2 regions of the Kitasatospora sp. NPDC094015 genome follow, and region 1 is predicted to be linked to the other one. Evidence: riboswitches for the same ligand, from Rfam matches in the RefSeq annotation. Region 1 holds a riboswitch; the other holds the start of a gene.

Region 1 (7,343 bases):
CTGTTCTGCGTCACCGGCGCCTCCAACGTCACCGGCGAGCTGTGGCCGGTCGCCGAGCTGACCGAGGTCGCCCACCGCCACGGCGCCCGGGTGGTGCTGGACGCGGCGCAGCTGGCCCCGCACCACCGGGTCTCGGTCCGCGAGCTGGGCGTGGACTGGATCGCCTTCTCCGGGCACAAGCTGTACGCGCCGTTCGGCGCCGGGGTGCTGGCCGGGCGCAGCGACTGGCTGGACGCGGCCGAGCCGTACCTGGCCGGCGGCGGCGCCAGCCGGACGGTGGCCCGGGAGGTGGACGGCTCGGTGGCCGTCGAGTGGCACACGGGCCCGTCCCGGCACGAGGCCGGCTCGCCCAACGTGATCGGCGCCTATGCGATCGCCTCGGCCTGCCGGGCGCTCACCGAGGCCGGCTTCGACGCGCTCCAGGCCAGGGAGCAGGAGCTGATCGAGCGGCTGCAGACCGGGCTGGCCGCGATCCCGGAGGTCAAGGTGCTCAGCCTGTTCGGCACCGACGCGGCCCGGGTCGGGGTGCTCTCCTTCGTGGTGCGGGGCTGGAACAGCTCGCACTTCTCGGCCGCGCTGTCCGCCGAGTACGGCATCGGGGTGCGCGACGGCCTGTTCTGCGCGCATCCGCTGGTGCGGACCCTGCTCGGCGGCGAGGAGGCGGCGCCCTCCGAGTGCGGGGCGCCGGAGGCCTCGCTGCCCGGCGAGCGCAGCCTGAACGCGATCCGGGTCAGCTTCGGTGCCGGCACCCCGGACGAGCACCTGGACCGCTTCCTGGGCGCGGTCCGCGAGCTGGTCGCCGACGGCGCCCGCTGGAGCTACCGCAACGAGGGCGGGCGCTGCGTGGCCGACACCCGCCGCTGAACGCCCGCTCCGGGCCGGTCACTCCGGGCCGGTCACTCCGGGCCGGTCACTCCGGGCCGGTCACTCCAGACCGAGCGCGAAGGCGGCCTCCAGGTCGTGCTGCGAGTAGGTGCGGAAGGCGATGTGGGTCTCGGTGTGCTCCACCCCGGGCACCTTGTTGACCTGGCCGGGGATCACCTCGGCCAGGTCGTCGTGCTGCCGCACCCGGACCATCGCCACCAGGTCGTAGCTGCCGGTGACCGAGTAGACCTCGCTGACGCCCTCGATCGAAGCGATCGCCTCGGCGATCTCGGGGATCCGGTCGACGCTGGTCTTGATGAGGACGATGGCGGTGATCACGCTGGACTCCTGTGTGAGGGGACGGGCCCAGCGTATCGGCCGTCAGGTGGCGCGTCTCCTGGCCCGCGCGCAGCCGGCCCAGGCGGCCGACCAGCCCACCGCGAAGCCGATCACGTGGACCAGGTAGGCCACCCCCGAGCCGCCCGAGCTGACCGACCACCCCTGCAGGGCGAACCACAGCCCGAGCACCAGCCAGGCCGGGAAGCGCAGCGGCAGGAAGAGCAGGACCGGCACCAGGGTTGTCACCCGGGCCCGCGGGAACAGCCGCAGGTAGGCGCCGAGCACGCCGGCGATCGCGCCCGAGGCACCGACCAGCGCGCGCACCGAGTCCGCCGAGTGTGCCTCGGCCAGCGCGTAGCCGTAGGTCGCCAGGTAGCCGATCCCCAGGTACAGCAGCAGGAACCTGACCCGGCCCAGGCGCTCCTCCACCCCGGGGCCGAAGACGAACAGGAAGAGCATGTTGCCGAGCAGGTGCAGCCATCCCGCGTGCACGAACAACGAGGTCAGCACCGACAGCGCCGGGCTCTTGCCCGGGGTGGCGTGCAGCGTGCAGCCGTCCGCCGCGGTGGGCAGGGCGGCCAGCTGGTCCGCCGTCAGCGGATGCCGGCTCAGCAGTTCGGCCGGAACGGCCCCCCAGCGCTGCTCGTAGCGCTGCTCGGCGCAGGCCCGGGCGGCGCCGGTGCCGTACACCGGGTTGAGACCGAAGCTCGGGCCGCAGAGCAGGACCAGGGCGCTCAGCGCGATCAGCGCGTAGGTGACCTGCGGCGCCCGGAGCCGGCCTACGGCCTGCGGACGGACGGTCCGGTCGAGGAGGGGGAGCGCCATCCTCCGAGCATTGCCCGGCCGGGGACGGGGGGCACCGCGGGACTACTGCGCGCGGGTGAGGGCGCCGGTGGTGGACCGGTGCCGGGGCGCGGGGGCGCAGGCAATAGGCTGGAGGGCCCGGAACCGGGACGATCCGAGAGGACCTCCGATGACCATCGCCGCCCCCACTGCCGAGACCCGCTGGCGCTGCACGCTGTGCGGGAACCTCACCCGCTTCGACGTGACGCGCAGTGCCCGGGTGGTCGAGTACCTGCACTTCGACCTGGCCGGCGAGTCGAAGGTCGAGGAGACCGAGGTGCTCAGCGAGACCATCGAGTCGGTGCGCTGCCGCTGGTGCAACGCGGTCGACCAGGTCGAGCTGGTGGCGCGTCCCGGCGCCGACGAGGCCGCGGACGAAGCACCCGGGGCCTGACCGGCCCGGCGCCCGGACGGCCCGCCCCGATGTGTGGCGTGCTGTCGGTGGGGCACGGTAGACGGGACAATTGCAGAGAGCGGTGAGTTCCAGGGCAGCGGCACAGGGCCGTGCGGACCCCGCCGGACCAGGATCGGAGCCGAGCACGTGGTGGACGCAGCGAGGGGGCCCGCCGAGCCGCAGGGGCAGCAGCCCGCCGCGGACCCGGTGCTCCCCGGCCCGGACGACGCCGCGGCGACGGTCGAGCCCGACCCCGGGGCGGAGGACCCGGGCGCGCCCGAGCAGCTGGACCGGCCGCTGCCCGAGGGCGTCCGCCGCCGGGTGGTCGGGCTGGCCGCCGACGCGCTCGGCGGGATCCCCGCCGCCGACCTGCCCGCCTCGCTGCGCCAGTACGCCAAGTTCACGCCGGCCCGGCGGGCCAAGTACGCCGGGACGGCGCTGGCCGCCGCGCTGGAGGCGGACCCGGCGTTCCGGCTGCGGATAGCCGACCGCCTGCGGCTGGGCCAGCCGGACCTGGTGAAGTCCCTCGAGTCGGGCACCGTGCCCGGTGCGGCCGACCCGATGGACGTGGCCGCCGGTGCGTACCTGCTGCGCACGGCCGGCTGGACCAGGGTCGTGGTGGAGGCCGGCGAGGAGGTCGAGCGGGCCGGCGCGGAGGGCGCCGCCGCGGAGGCCGCCCGGCTGGTCGAGAAGTTGCAGGAGGAACTGGCCGAGGCCCGCGCAGGGGCGCGGGCCGACCTGGAGCGCCAGCGGGCCGAGGCGGAGGGCGTCCGCAAGGAGGCGGAGGCCCTGCGCAAGCGGGTCCGCACGCTGGAGAGCGACACCCGGCGGGCGCAGGCCGAGAGCCGAAAGCTGCTGAGCGAGCTGGAGGCGCTGCGCACCGCGGGCGCGACCGAGCGCAGCACCGCCGACAGCGAGGTGCGCCGGCTCAAGCACCGGATCACCGAGCTGGAGACGGCCGTGGAGACCGGCCGGCGCTCCGCCCGCGAGGGCCGCACGGTGGAGGACATGCGGCTGCGGCTGCTGCTGGACACCGTGCTGCACTCGGCCCAGGGGCTCCAGCGGGAGCTGGCGCTGCCGGTGGTCCAGCTGCGTCCGGCGGATCTGGTGGACGCGGTGGAGCCGGTCTCCGCCTCGCCCAACGACGTGGCCCGTCGCGGGCTGGCCGAGGACGATCCGGCGCTGCTGGACCAGCTGCTGGCGATCCCGCAGGTGCACCTGGTGGTGGACGGCTACAACGTGACCAAGTCCGGGTACCCGGCGCTGCCGCTGGAGCAGCAGCGGATGCGGCTGCTCGGCGGGCTGGCGATGCTGGCGCAGCGCACCCAGGCCGAGGTGACCTGCGTGTTCGACGGGCAGGACCTGGACGTGCCGGTGATGATGGCGCCGCCGCGCGGGGTACGGGTGCGGTTCAGCCGGACCGGGGAGACCGCGGACGAGCTGATCCGCCGTCTGGTGCGGGCCGAGCCGCAGGGGCGTCCGGTGGTGGTGGTGTCCACCGACAAGGAGGTGGCGGACGGCGTGCGCAAGGCCGGCGCGCGCCCGGTGGCCTCGATCCTGCTGCTGAATCGGTTGGCCCGGGCCTGAATCGGTGAGCCGTCGTCAGCCCCTGGTTGACGGGATGTGTCGGCGGCGTGAAGTCCCGTGGCGGGTAGGAAGTTCGTTCCGGTAGGGGAGTGGCGCCGGAGCATGATCTTCACTAGGGTCTGGCGTCAAACCTATATTCCGGACTTTCGCTCGTTCGGGTGAGTCCAGCAGGAAGAAGGAGCTACCCCCTTGGCCTCCCACCGCCGTCCTAAGCAGCCGAGCCGTGCGCGGGTGACCGTGCTGACCGCTGCCGCAGCGACCGCGGTCGCCCTGTCCGCCCAGGTGAGCGCGCACGCCGCGCCCGCCAAGCCGAACAAGGACGAGGTCAAGGCGCAGGTCGACAAGCTGCTGGACGAGCAGGAGCAGGCCGCCGAGCGCTACAACGGCGCCAAGGAGCGGGCCGACCAGCTGCGCAAGCAGGCCGACCAGCTCCAGGACCAGGTCGCCCGCGGCCAGGGCCAGATGACCGAGCTGGCCTCCGGGCTGGCCGCGGTGGCCGGGCAGGAGTACCGCTCCGGCGGCATCGACCCGTCGATGCAGCTGATGCTCTCCACCAACCCGGACGGCTACCTGGCGCAGGCCTCCAGCTTCGAGCAGGCGGCCAGCACCCAGGCGGACACCCTGAAGTCGCTGAAGGACCAGCAGCGCCGGCTGGACCAGCAGAAGCAGGAGGCGGCGACCGTCCTCGCCGAGCTGGACCGCAGCACCCAGGCGCTGAACGACGCGAAGAACGACGTCCAGGCCAAGCTCAAGGAGGCGCAGCAGCTGCTGAGCCAGCTGAGCGCCGCCGACCGGGCCGCGGTGATGGGCGACAAGGCATCCCGCAGCGACTCCCGCTACGACCTGGCGAACCTGCCGGCCCCCAGCGGCTACGCCGCGGCGGCGGTCGCGGCCGCGATGAGCAAGCGCGGTTCGGCGTACGTCTGGGGCGCCACCGGCCCGAGCACCTTCGACTGCTCCGGCCTGATGGTCTGGGCGTACGCCAAGGCCGGTGTCTCGCTGCCGCGCACCTCGCAGTCGCAGGCCAGCGTGGGTACCAACGTCGGCACCAACATCGCCAACGCCCAGCCCGGCGACCTGGTGATCTACCACAGCGACGCGCACCACGTCGGGATGTACATCGGCAACGGCCTGGTGGTGCACGCCCCGCACACCGGTGACGTGGTGAAGGTGATGGCGGCCGACGCCATGCCGATCAAGACCATCCGCCGGGTCTGAGCCACCTCGGCCGCGCCGGCGGCGGGCCCCTGACGGCCCGTCCCATATCGGACATTTGCCCGTACTTCCGGCGAACTGACGGCCCATGACACGCCCGGGCGGGTCGAGATCTCCTTGTGATCTCCGACACGTTCGGGTGTTTCGCATTCCGGCCGTTTCCGGGATATCCATCATCCCTGCGTAGGGAAGCTGTCACTGTCGGTCGCAATCGCAATCGAACAGGGCAAGGATTTCGACTTTTTTCCGACAAGGATTTGAACGGATCACGGATGGGTTACTAGGGTCATCCCACGGACCGCCGCCCAGTCGCTCACCCAACCAGGGTGACAACGGTGGTCGCCGCCGAGTCCGAGACGCAGCTGGGCAGCCCGACTGCCCAGGGGGAAGCCCCCGTTGGGGGTGCTGTCGATCGGAGCCGGGGAACCACGTTCCTCGGGGTGAATCGGCGCCAGGCCGCCGCTCCGGCGGTGCGCGGAGGACCGCGCACCTGACGGGTGGTCGGTGAGGCGTCGTAGGGCATCTCTTCCGGCCCGAACCCGTCAGCTCACCCGGTAGGCGGTGTGAGGAAGAAGGAGTCCGCCTTCGTGGCGTCCCATCGTCGTCCCAAGCCCGCCGGTCGGGCCCGTGTCTCGATCCTGACGGCCGCCGCGGCCACCGCGGTGGCGCTCTCCGCGCAGACCGGCGCGCACGCCGACCCGGCCCCCACCAAGGACCAGGTCAAGCAGCAGGTCGATGAGCTCAACGAGCAGGCCGAGGTCAAGACCGAGGCGTTCAACGCCGCCACCGAGCGCGAGCAGGACCTGCAGAAGCAGGTCGGGCAGCTCCAGGACCAGGTGGCCCGGCAGCAGGCGCAGGTCAGCGGCATCCAGGGCACCCTGGGCGAGCTCGCCGCGGAGCAGTACCGCACCGGCGGGATCCCGCAGACCGTGCAGCTGATGCTCTCCGCCAGCCCGGACTCCTTCCTCAACCAGGCCGGCGCGGCCAACCAGGTCGGCAGCTCGCAGGCCGACGTGCTGAAGTCGTTCAAGGACCAGCAGGCCAAGCTCGACCAGCAGAAGGTGGAGGCCGAGCAGAAGCTCGCCGAGCTGGACGCCACCACCAAGCGGCTGAAGGCCGACAAGGAAGAGATCCTCGGCAAGCTCGCCAAGGCGCAGAGCCTGCTCGACTCGCTCACCCAGAAGGAGCGGGACGACCTCGCCGCCGCCGAGGCGAAGTCCGCGGCCGAGGCGAAGGCCAAGGCGACCTCCGCCCCGGCGCCCGAGCGCGCCTCCCGCGACTCCGCCCGCGCCGACGTGCCGGTCAACGTGCCGGCCGGCTCGCACGCCGCCGCCGCGATCGCCGCGGCCACCTCCAAGCTCGGCTCGCCGTACTCGTACGGCGCGGCCGGCCCGAGCGCCTTCGACTGCTCCGGTCTGATGAAGTGGGCCTACGCCCAGGCGGGCGTGTCGCTGCCGCGCACCTCGCAGGACCAGGCCGGCGCCGGCACCAGCATCGGCACCAACGTGGCCAACGCCCAGCCGGGCGACCTGATCATCTACTACGGCGACCAGCACCACGTCGGGATGTACATCGGCAACGGCCAGATCATCCACGCGCCGCGCACCGGTGTCCCGGTGCGCTACGAGTCGGCGACCGCGATGCCGATCTCGAAGATCGTCCGCCCCTGACCCCGTGTCACGCCGTCCGCCGGCCCGGTGCTCCCACGAGCACCGGGCCGGCGTCGTCGTACCCGCCGACCTGCGGCGGGCCGGGGATTGGGCCAGCTGTCCGATTAGTGCTCAAATATTCGCTCCTGGAGGGGTTTGGACTGGATCGCCGCGACTCGCTAGGGTCTGCCCCCGGACCTCCGCGAGGACGGCCGACCCGGTCCGGGCGGCGGCGGTGGCCCGGTCGCAGGAACGGAGCCGCCGCAGCATGACCGTGCACCGCCGTCCCCAACTGCCAGGCGTGCGGCGGCTCGCCCGCGCACTCGCGGTCACGGCCGCCGCCACCACCGCCCTCGGTGTGACGGTCGCGGGCAGTGCCCATGCCCTCCCCGGCGCCCCGGTCGAGCCGACCGCCAAGAAGGACGTGAAGGCGCAGATCGACCAGCTCTACG
Region 2 (7,343 bases), on a different contig from region 1:
CCGGAGATCCCGGTCGGCTCCCCGGCCCTGGTGCTCGCGGTGCCCGCCGCGGCCGGCCCGGAGTCCCGTCCCGTGGTGGACGAGCTGCTCTCGATCGTGCGCGGCGAGCAGCCCGGCATCGAGGCCGCCGCCGCCTACCTGAGCGTCACCGAGGGCACCGAGGACGCCGTGTCGGTGGCCGACCTGCTCGTCGGCGCCACCTCCGCGGGCTTCCCGCCGCCGGTCGTGGTGCCGCTGCTGACCGGTCCGCACGACCGGCTGGCCGAGCTGCACCAGGTCGCCGCCGCGGCCGGTTCGGCCGTCACCGACGCGCTGGGCCCGCACCCGCTGCTGGCCGAGGCCGTGCACGTGCGGCTCTCCGAGGCCGGTCTGGCCCGCGCCGACCGGGCCCGGCTGTTCGCCATCACCACCGCCGCGGACGGCATCGTGCTGACCGTGGTCGGCGGCGAGGAGGCCGCGACGGCCGCCGGGATCACCGGTGTGCTGCTGGCCGCCCGCCTGGCCGTCCCGGTGGTGGCCGCCGCGCTGGACGTCCCGGGTTCGGTGGCCGCGGCCGTCGACCACCTGCGGGCCACCGGTTCGCAGCGTCCCGCGCTCGCCCCACTGGTGATCGGCCCGGAGGCCGACCCCGAGCTGCTGGCGACCGCCGCCGAGGAGACCGGCTGCCCGAGCGCCGCCCCGCTGGGCGCGTACCCGACGGTGGGCCAGCTGATCGCCGGCATCTACCTCGCCGAGCTGCCGCCGCCGGCGCAGGTCGAGGAGCCGGCCGGGGAGCCCGTCGAGGAACAGCCCGCCGGCTGAGCCCGACCCTGCACGCGACGACCCGGCCCCGGCCACCCGATCGAGGGTGGCCGGGGCCGGGTCGTTGCGGTGCGGACGCCGGTCAGCCGACCCGGGTGGTGGGCGCCGCGACGTCGCTCAGCTTCACCGCCGGGGTGACCGGCTGGCGCGGACCGTCCGGAACGCTCGCCGGGGCGATCGAGGCGTTCCACTGCGGCGCCGAACTGCCGCCGCCCTTGTCCGGCTTGGTCAGCTCGACGGCCTGGCTCTCGCCGGCCTTGCGCAGCACGATCCGCTCGGGCGGGGGCGACTGCGGGTCCAGCCAGACCTCGTTCCCGCTGAACGAGCAGTCCAGCACCTGGACGGAGTCGGGGTGCCCGTCGCTGGTGGCGCGGAAGGCGATGCCGGCCTTGCGGTAGCCGGTCAGCCGGCTGCGGCTGATGGTCACCGGCTGCCCGGCCAGCTGGTGCTTGGCCGTCTCCACCGCGTAGTCGGACTGCCCGGCGGCGTCGATCAACAGGCCGTCGAAGACCGTCCCCTGGTCCCGGCCGAGCGCGTGGACCGCGATCCCGCCGGCGGCGTTGCCGTACAGCACGCTCGCGGTGTAGTCGAAGTCGTTCAGGTAGGCGCCGTGCTCGATGCCCCAGCCGCCGTTGTGGTACGCGACGAACTGGCCCACGGTGTGGTGGTGCTGGGCGTTGAGCCAGACGAAGATGCCGTTCTCGAGGTTGTTGTGGGCCAGGCACCGCTCGAAGGTCCAGACGCCCTCGCTGGTCTCCGGCCACTCGTACCCGGAGGCGCCGGTGGCGCCCTGGACGCCGACCGCCACGCAGCCGGTGGCCTTGCTCCCGCTGCCGGCGCCGAGGCTGAAGCCGGTCAGCCGGTAGCCGCGCGGGTTGGGTTCGAAGACCGTCCGGGAGGCGACGCAGGAGTCGTAGAGGATGTCGTCGGACGGCCCCTGCGGGGTGCGGGTGTCCTGCGGGCCGTCCCACCAGTAGGCGTCCTCCCAGGTGTTGTGGCTGATGCAGCTGCGGAAGGTGACGCCGTGGCTCATGTGCGGGACGAAGGCGTGGTTGCCCGCGTCGCGCACCACCACGCCCTCCACGACGGTGCCCCGGCTGGCGTCGGCGAGCATGTGGAAGTGGAGCCCGTAGCGGCCGAGCACCGGCTCGGTGACGGGCTTTCCGTTCCACTGCTCCTTGCCGTTGGTGCGCGGGCCGAGCCAGCGCAGCGCCGCGTGCCGCACGTCGGCGTGGCGGGAGCTGGTGAGGTGGATGTGGGCGCGGCCGTGCTCGGTGCCCTCCACCCGGACGTTGCGGGTCAGGTTGAGCACCTCGGCGCCGACGGTGACGCCGGCTCCGACCGCGACCCGCGGGTGGGCGTAGGTCAACGGGCCGTCAAGGACGACCGTGCTGCCGTTGACCTGACGCACCGTGCGCAGGTCGTACCGGGTGGAGAAGTCCTCGCTGTCGGGGGGCGCGGTCGGGGTGACGGCGAGTTCGTCGCCGGGCTGCCAGCCGCTCGGGGCGGCGGCCAGGGTGATGCTGGTGTCGCCCGCCTTGAGCGCGCCGGCGGCCCGCACCCAGGCCGTCCGGGGCGCGCCGTCCAGCCGCAGGTAGCCGGCGCCGGTCACCCACAGCCCGGTATCGGTGGGGACCACGGTCATCCCGCCGCCCTCGAACCGGCCCTCGTCCACGCCCGGGAACTTCAGGGTGTGCACCACCGTGCCGGTGGGCGCCAGGCTGAGGCTGCCGCGGACCTCGACGTTGCCGGCCGAGCTCAGGGTGAGGCTGCGGTCCTTGGCGAAGACCAGCGAGCCCGTCGGCTCGATCAGCAGCGAGCCCACCGCGGCGTCGCCGTCCAGCAGCACCTGGTCGGTGATCCGCACCGCCGACCTCGGCCCGGGCACCGCGCCGCCCCAGCCCGCCGGGTCGGACCAGTGCCGGCCGCCCTCGGGCACGGTGGGGGCGGGCTGCGGGGGCACGGGTGCGGCGCTGGCCGACGGGGACGGCGAGCCGTGCTGGTGGGTGCCGGGAGTCGCCCCGGCCTCGGTGCGGACCGGACCGGGACGCCGGGAGCCGACCGGCGCCTGCCGGAGGTACTCCTCGCCGGTCACCGCCGCGACGATTCCGACGGCCCCCCAGATCAGCAGCCTGCGCCGGGCGATACGTCCCTTATGGTCCGGTTCGGCCCGGTGCGAGCGGGGCCGGCGCGGCGGCGATGGCGGCTCGGCGCCGCCGTCGGACTCCGGCGGTCTCTCCTCGAACTCCATGATCGGTTACCCCTCCCCCAGGCCGCGGGCCGGCTCTGCCGACTGAAGCATAGGCAAGTCCCCCTCCGACAAAGGCTTTTGAGCGAAAGCGATTGAATATGAACGGGGCGAACTGGGTTTATCGATCTTTAATACCCGATCAAGGCGGTGTGATGGCGCTCACACATATTTGCGGTTTCAACTTGTCTCTGCCTAATGTCCTCCCACGTTCGTGGTCACACGGACCCAGCCACCCGGGACGCCGAGTCCTGCCGCCGGGTGGGCTGGCAGCGCTCGCAACGCACCACGGCAGGAGCGGGGGAACCAGGTAGGTCGCCCAGGAGCGGTACGCCAGTACCGGTCCGGGGCTTGGGGTGAAGCCGTATTCACGTACGGCCGGGCAACTCCAGCCCGAATCCGACAGCTCACCTCGTAGGCGTGGGAGAGGATCGCATCTTCATGCTGCCCATCAGCGCCTCCAAGCGCGCCCGCCGCATCATCGCCACCACCGGTGTCGTCGGCATCGGTCTCACCATCCCGTGCCTCACCGCCGGCTCCGCGTCCGCCGCCTCGGTCGCCACCTGGGACAAGGTCGCCCAGTGCGAGTCCTCCGGCAACTGGTCGATCAACACCGGCAACGGCTTCTACGGCGGCCTGCAGTTCACCTCCAGCACCTGGGCCGCCTTCGGTGGCACCGCGTACGCCCCGCAGGCCAACCAGGCCACCAAGGACCAGCAGATCGCCGTCGCCGAGAAGGTGCTCGCCTCCCAGGGCCCCGGCGCCTGGCCGGTGTGCTCCGTCCAGGCCGGTCTGACCAAGGGCGGCGAGGCCCCGCAGCTGAGCACCGGCGCCGCGGCCACCACCACCCAGACCGCACCGAAGCCCGCCGCCGCCCCCAAGCCGGCCGCCGCTCCGAAGCCCGCCGCGCAGAGCGCCGCGCCGCAGAGCACCCAGCAGCAGTCGACCGGCAAGCAGTGGACCGGCGACCGCCGCTGGGACGGCCACCAGGGCGCCCACGACTACACCGTGGTCGCCGGCGACTGGCTGTCGCAGATCGCCGAGAAGAACCACGTCCAGGGCGGCTGGGAGAAGCTCTACGAGCTGAACAAGTCGGTCCTGACCGAGGGCGCCGACCACATCTACCCGGGCCAGCACCTCTCGCTGGGCGGCGACACCCAGGCCGCCGCGCCGGCCGCCGCCAAGCCGGCCACCAGCGCCCCCGCCGCCGCGACCACCACCGCGGCCAAGCCCGCCGCCGCCACCCAGGCCACCGGCTCCAAGGCCGCCGCGGTCAACTTCGCGCTGTCCAAGGTCGGCCAGGCCTACGTCTACGGCGGCAGCAGCGACGGCGGCTGGGACTGCTCGGGCCTGGTCCAGGCGGCCTACCGCCAGGCCGGCATCTCGCTGCCCCGCGTCGCCGCGGACCAGGCGGACACCGCCACCCGCGTCTCGCTGGACAACCTGCTCCCGGGCGACCTGCTGTTCTGGTCCAACAACGGCAGCAACTCCGGTGTCTACCACGTCGCGCTCTACGTCGGTGACGGCAAGTACGTCGAGGCCGCCAACCCGAGCGCCGGCGTGCGGACCGAGACCATCGCCGACTGGGCCCCGGACTTCGCGGGCCGGATCTGATCCAGGATCCACCGGGCCGCGGCCCTCGGAGACCTTTCCGGTTCCGGGGGCAGCGGCCTAGGCTGAGGCGGGTCGACTCCGAGGAGCACCCGCCATGGCCAAGGTCACCATCACCCTCGACGCCGATCTCGCGATCGAGGTGATGCTCCAGTCCGGCACGAGGAATCCGCAGGACGCGGTCGAGCTGATCGTCCGTGACTACCTCGACCGCACCCGGCGCACCGAGGCGCGGACCGGCGACGCGGCCGACCAGCAGCGCCTGAACCACCGCAGGCCGGTCGTCGAGGAGGGCTGAGGAGCCGGACCCGACGCCCCCACCCCCGAAGACGTGCGCGACGGCCCGGAGACCTCCCGTCCCCGGGCCGTTCGCCGTGTCCGGACCGGGCCCGCACCCGGCCGGGGGCCGTCCCGGGCCGGGTGTGTTGCCGCCGGGTGGTCCGGGCCCCCGACGGCTAGAGTCGGGGCAGATGGCCCACCGGACGGGATCGTGATCGCCCATGGCGTCGACTTCCACGCAGTGGCCCCGCTACGTGCGGGCGGCCCCGTGGGCGCTGCTGGTCGCGGGCCTGGTCTGGGACGCCCTCTCCCCCGCCGACTACTGGGGCGACCCGATGGTGGCTGCGGCCTCCGTGCTCGCGGGCGCGCTGCTGTCGCTGCGCGACACGGTCGCGGTCGGCGCGGCCGTCCTGATCGGGATCCTGGTGCTGACCGTGCTCGACGGTTCGGTCGGTACCACCGCCGGCTACCTGGAACTGGCCAACACCGCGTTCGCCGCCCTGATCGGGATCTGGGTCAACCGGGTGGTGGCCCGGCACGGGCGCCGGCTCCAGGCGGTCCGCTCGGTGGCCGAGGCCGCCCAGCAGGCGGTGCTGCCCGCGCCACCCGCCCGGGTCGGCCGGCTGGAGGTGGCCGCCCGCTACCGCGCCGCCCACACCGAGGCGCTGATCGGCGGTGACGCGTACGCGCTGCAGCGGACCCCGTTCGGGGTGCGGGCGTTGATCGCGGACGTCCGCGGCAAGGGGTTGCCGGCGGTGGCCGCCGTGTCGGTGCTGCTGGGAGCGTTCCGGGAGCACGCCGACGGACTGCCCGACCTCGGCGCGGTCGCCGACGGCCTGGAGCACTCCCTGACCAGGGAGGTCGCCGGGAGCGCCGAGGAGCTGCGGATGGAGGGCTTCGTCACCGCGCTGCTGGTGGAGTTCGCGCCCGGGAGCGGCGGTGGGCTGCGGCTGCTGAACTGCGGGCACCCCGGACCGTACCTGCTGTCCGCCGACGGCCGCCGGGTGCGCCGGCTCGACGCCCGGGAGCCGGGACTGCCGCTGGGGATGGGCGGGCTCGGGCTCGCGCGGCCGGCGGTCGAGGAGTGGCCGTTCACCACCGGGGACACGCTGCTGCTGGTGACCGACGGGGTGACCGAGGCGCGGGACGGCGCGGGACGGTTCTACGACCCGGCGGTCGGCCTGGCCGGCCGGGGTCCGTTCGACCGCCCGGACCGGGTGATCGACACCCTGCTCCGGGACGTCGACCGGTGGACCCGCGGCCCGCGCGACGACGACATGGCCGTCCTGGCCCTGACCGAATCGGGGCCGACGGCTCCCGCCGGCCCCAACTCCCCGCTGCGTTAGGCCCCGTCGGGCAGGCCGCTACCGGCCGCCCGCGATCGCCCCGGTGGAGCCGCGCATCACCAGCTCGGGCTGGAACATGTACTCGGCGCGCTGCGCGAGGTTGCCGCCGACCTCCTCCAGCAGGGCGTCGACGGCCGCGGTGGCCATCGCCTCCACCGGCTGGCGGATGGTGGTCAGCGGCGGCTCGGTGAAGGCGATCAGCGGCGAGTCGTCGAAGCCGACCACCGAGACGTCGTGCGGCACGGACAGGCCGCGGCGCCGTACCGCGCGGATCGCGCCGAGCGCCATCATGTCGCTGCCGCAGACGATCGCGGTGCAGCCCTTGTCCAGCAGGGCGCCGGCGGCGGCGTCACCGCCCTCGACGCTGAACAGGGTGTGCTGGATCAGGTCCTGGGCCTCCTGCTCGGTGCGCCCGAGCAGCTCACGGACGGCCGCCGTGAAGCCCTCGATCTTGCGCAGCACCGGGACGTACCGGCGCTGGCCGACCGCCAGGCCGATCCGGTCGTGGCCGAGCTCGACCAGGTGCTGGACCGCCATCCACATCGCGGTCCGGTCGTCCGGCGAGATGAACGGCGCGTCGATCTTCTCGCTGTAGCCGTTGATCAGCACGAACGGCACCTGGCGCCCGGTGAGCCGGGCGTAGCGGTCGTGGTCGGCGGTGGTGTCGGCGTGCAGGCCGGAGACGAACACGATGCCCGCGACCCCCCGCTCGACCAGCATGTCGACCAGTTCGTCCTCGGTCGAGCCGCCCGGGGTCTGGGTGCACAGCACCGGCGTGAAGCCGTGCCGGCTGAGCACCTGCTCGATCACCTGGGCCAGGGCGGGGAAGATCGGGTTGCTCAGCTCCGGGGTGATCAGCCCGATCAGGCCGGCGCTGCGCTGGCGCAGGCGGGTCGGCCGCTCGTAGCCGAGCACGTCGAGCGCGGCCAGCACAGTCTGCCGGGTGGTCGCCGAAACGCCCGCCTTGCCGTTGAGCACCCGGCTGACGGTCGCCTCGCTGACCCCCGCCTGTGCCGCGATGTCTGAGAGTCGCGCCGTAGTCACGATCCCAGAGCCTA

What was found. A riboswitch is a leader RNA that binds a small molecule or an ion and turns the genes downstream of it on or off. The one in region 1 is predicted to bind cyclic di-AMP.
Region 2: another riboswitch for cyclic di-AMP. It lies ahead of ABT014_RS33400 (transglycosylase family protein); the one in region 1 lies ahead of ABT014_RS03230 (C40 family peptidase).

The regions. Positions count from the first base shown of each region.
Region 1 covers NZ_JBEOUL010000002.1:205,942-213,284, reverse strand. Annotated here, with positions in the region: gene ABT014_RS03260 (aminotransferase class V-fold PLP-dependent enzyme) at 1-864, shown strand, start outside; gene ABT014_RS03255 (Lrp/AsnC family transcriptional regulator) at 925-1,203, opposite strand; gene ABT014_RS03250 (rhomboid family intramembrane serine protease) at 1,246-2,028, opposite strand; gene ABT014_RS03245 (hypothetical protein) at 2,177-2,440, shown strand; gene ABT014_RS03240 (NYN domain-containing protein) at 2,648-4,027, shown strand; gene ABT014_RS03235 (C40 family peptidase) at 4,217-5,245, shown strand; cyclic di-AMP (ydaO/yuaA leader) riboswitch at 5,636-5,819, shown strand; gene ABT014_RS03230 (C40 family peptidase) at 5,830-6,912, shown strand; gene ABT014_RS03225 (C40 family peptidase) at 7,160-7,343, shown strand, end outside.
Region 2 covers NZ_JBEOUL010000056.1:11,826-19,168, forward strand. Annotated here, with positions in the region: gene ABT014_RS33390 (sirohydrochlorin chelatase) at 1-801, shown strand, start outside; gene ABT014_RS33395 (hypothetical protein) at 884-2,896, opposite strand; cyclic di-AMP (ydaO/yuaA leader) riboswitch at 3,324-3,485, shown strand; gene ABT014_RS33400 (transglycosylase family protein) at 3,491-4,663, shown strand; gene ABT014_RS33405 (hypothetical protein) at 4,758-4,958, shown strand; gene ABT014_RS33410 (PP2C family protein-serine/threonine phosphatase) at 5,161-6,285, shown strand; gene ABT014_RS33415 (LacI family DNA-binding transcriptional regulator) at 6,304-7,329, opposite strand.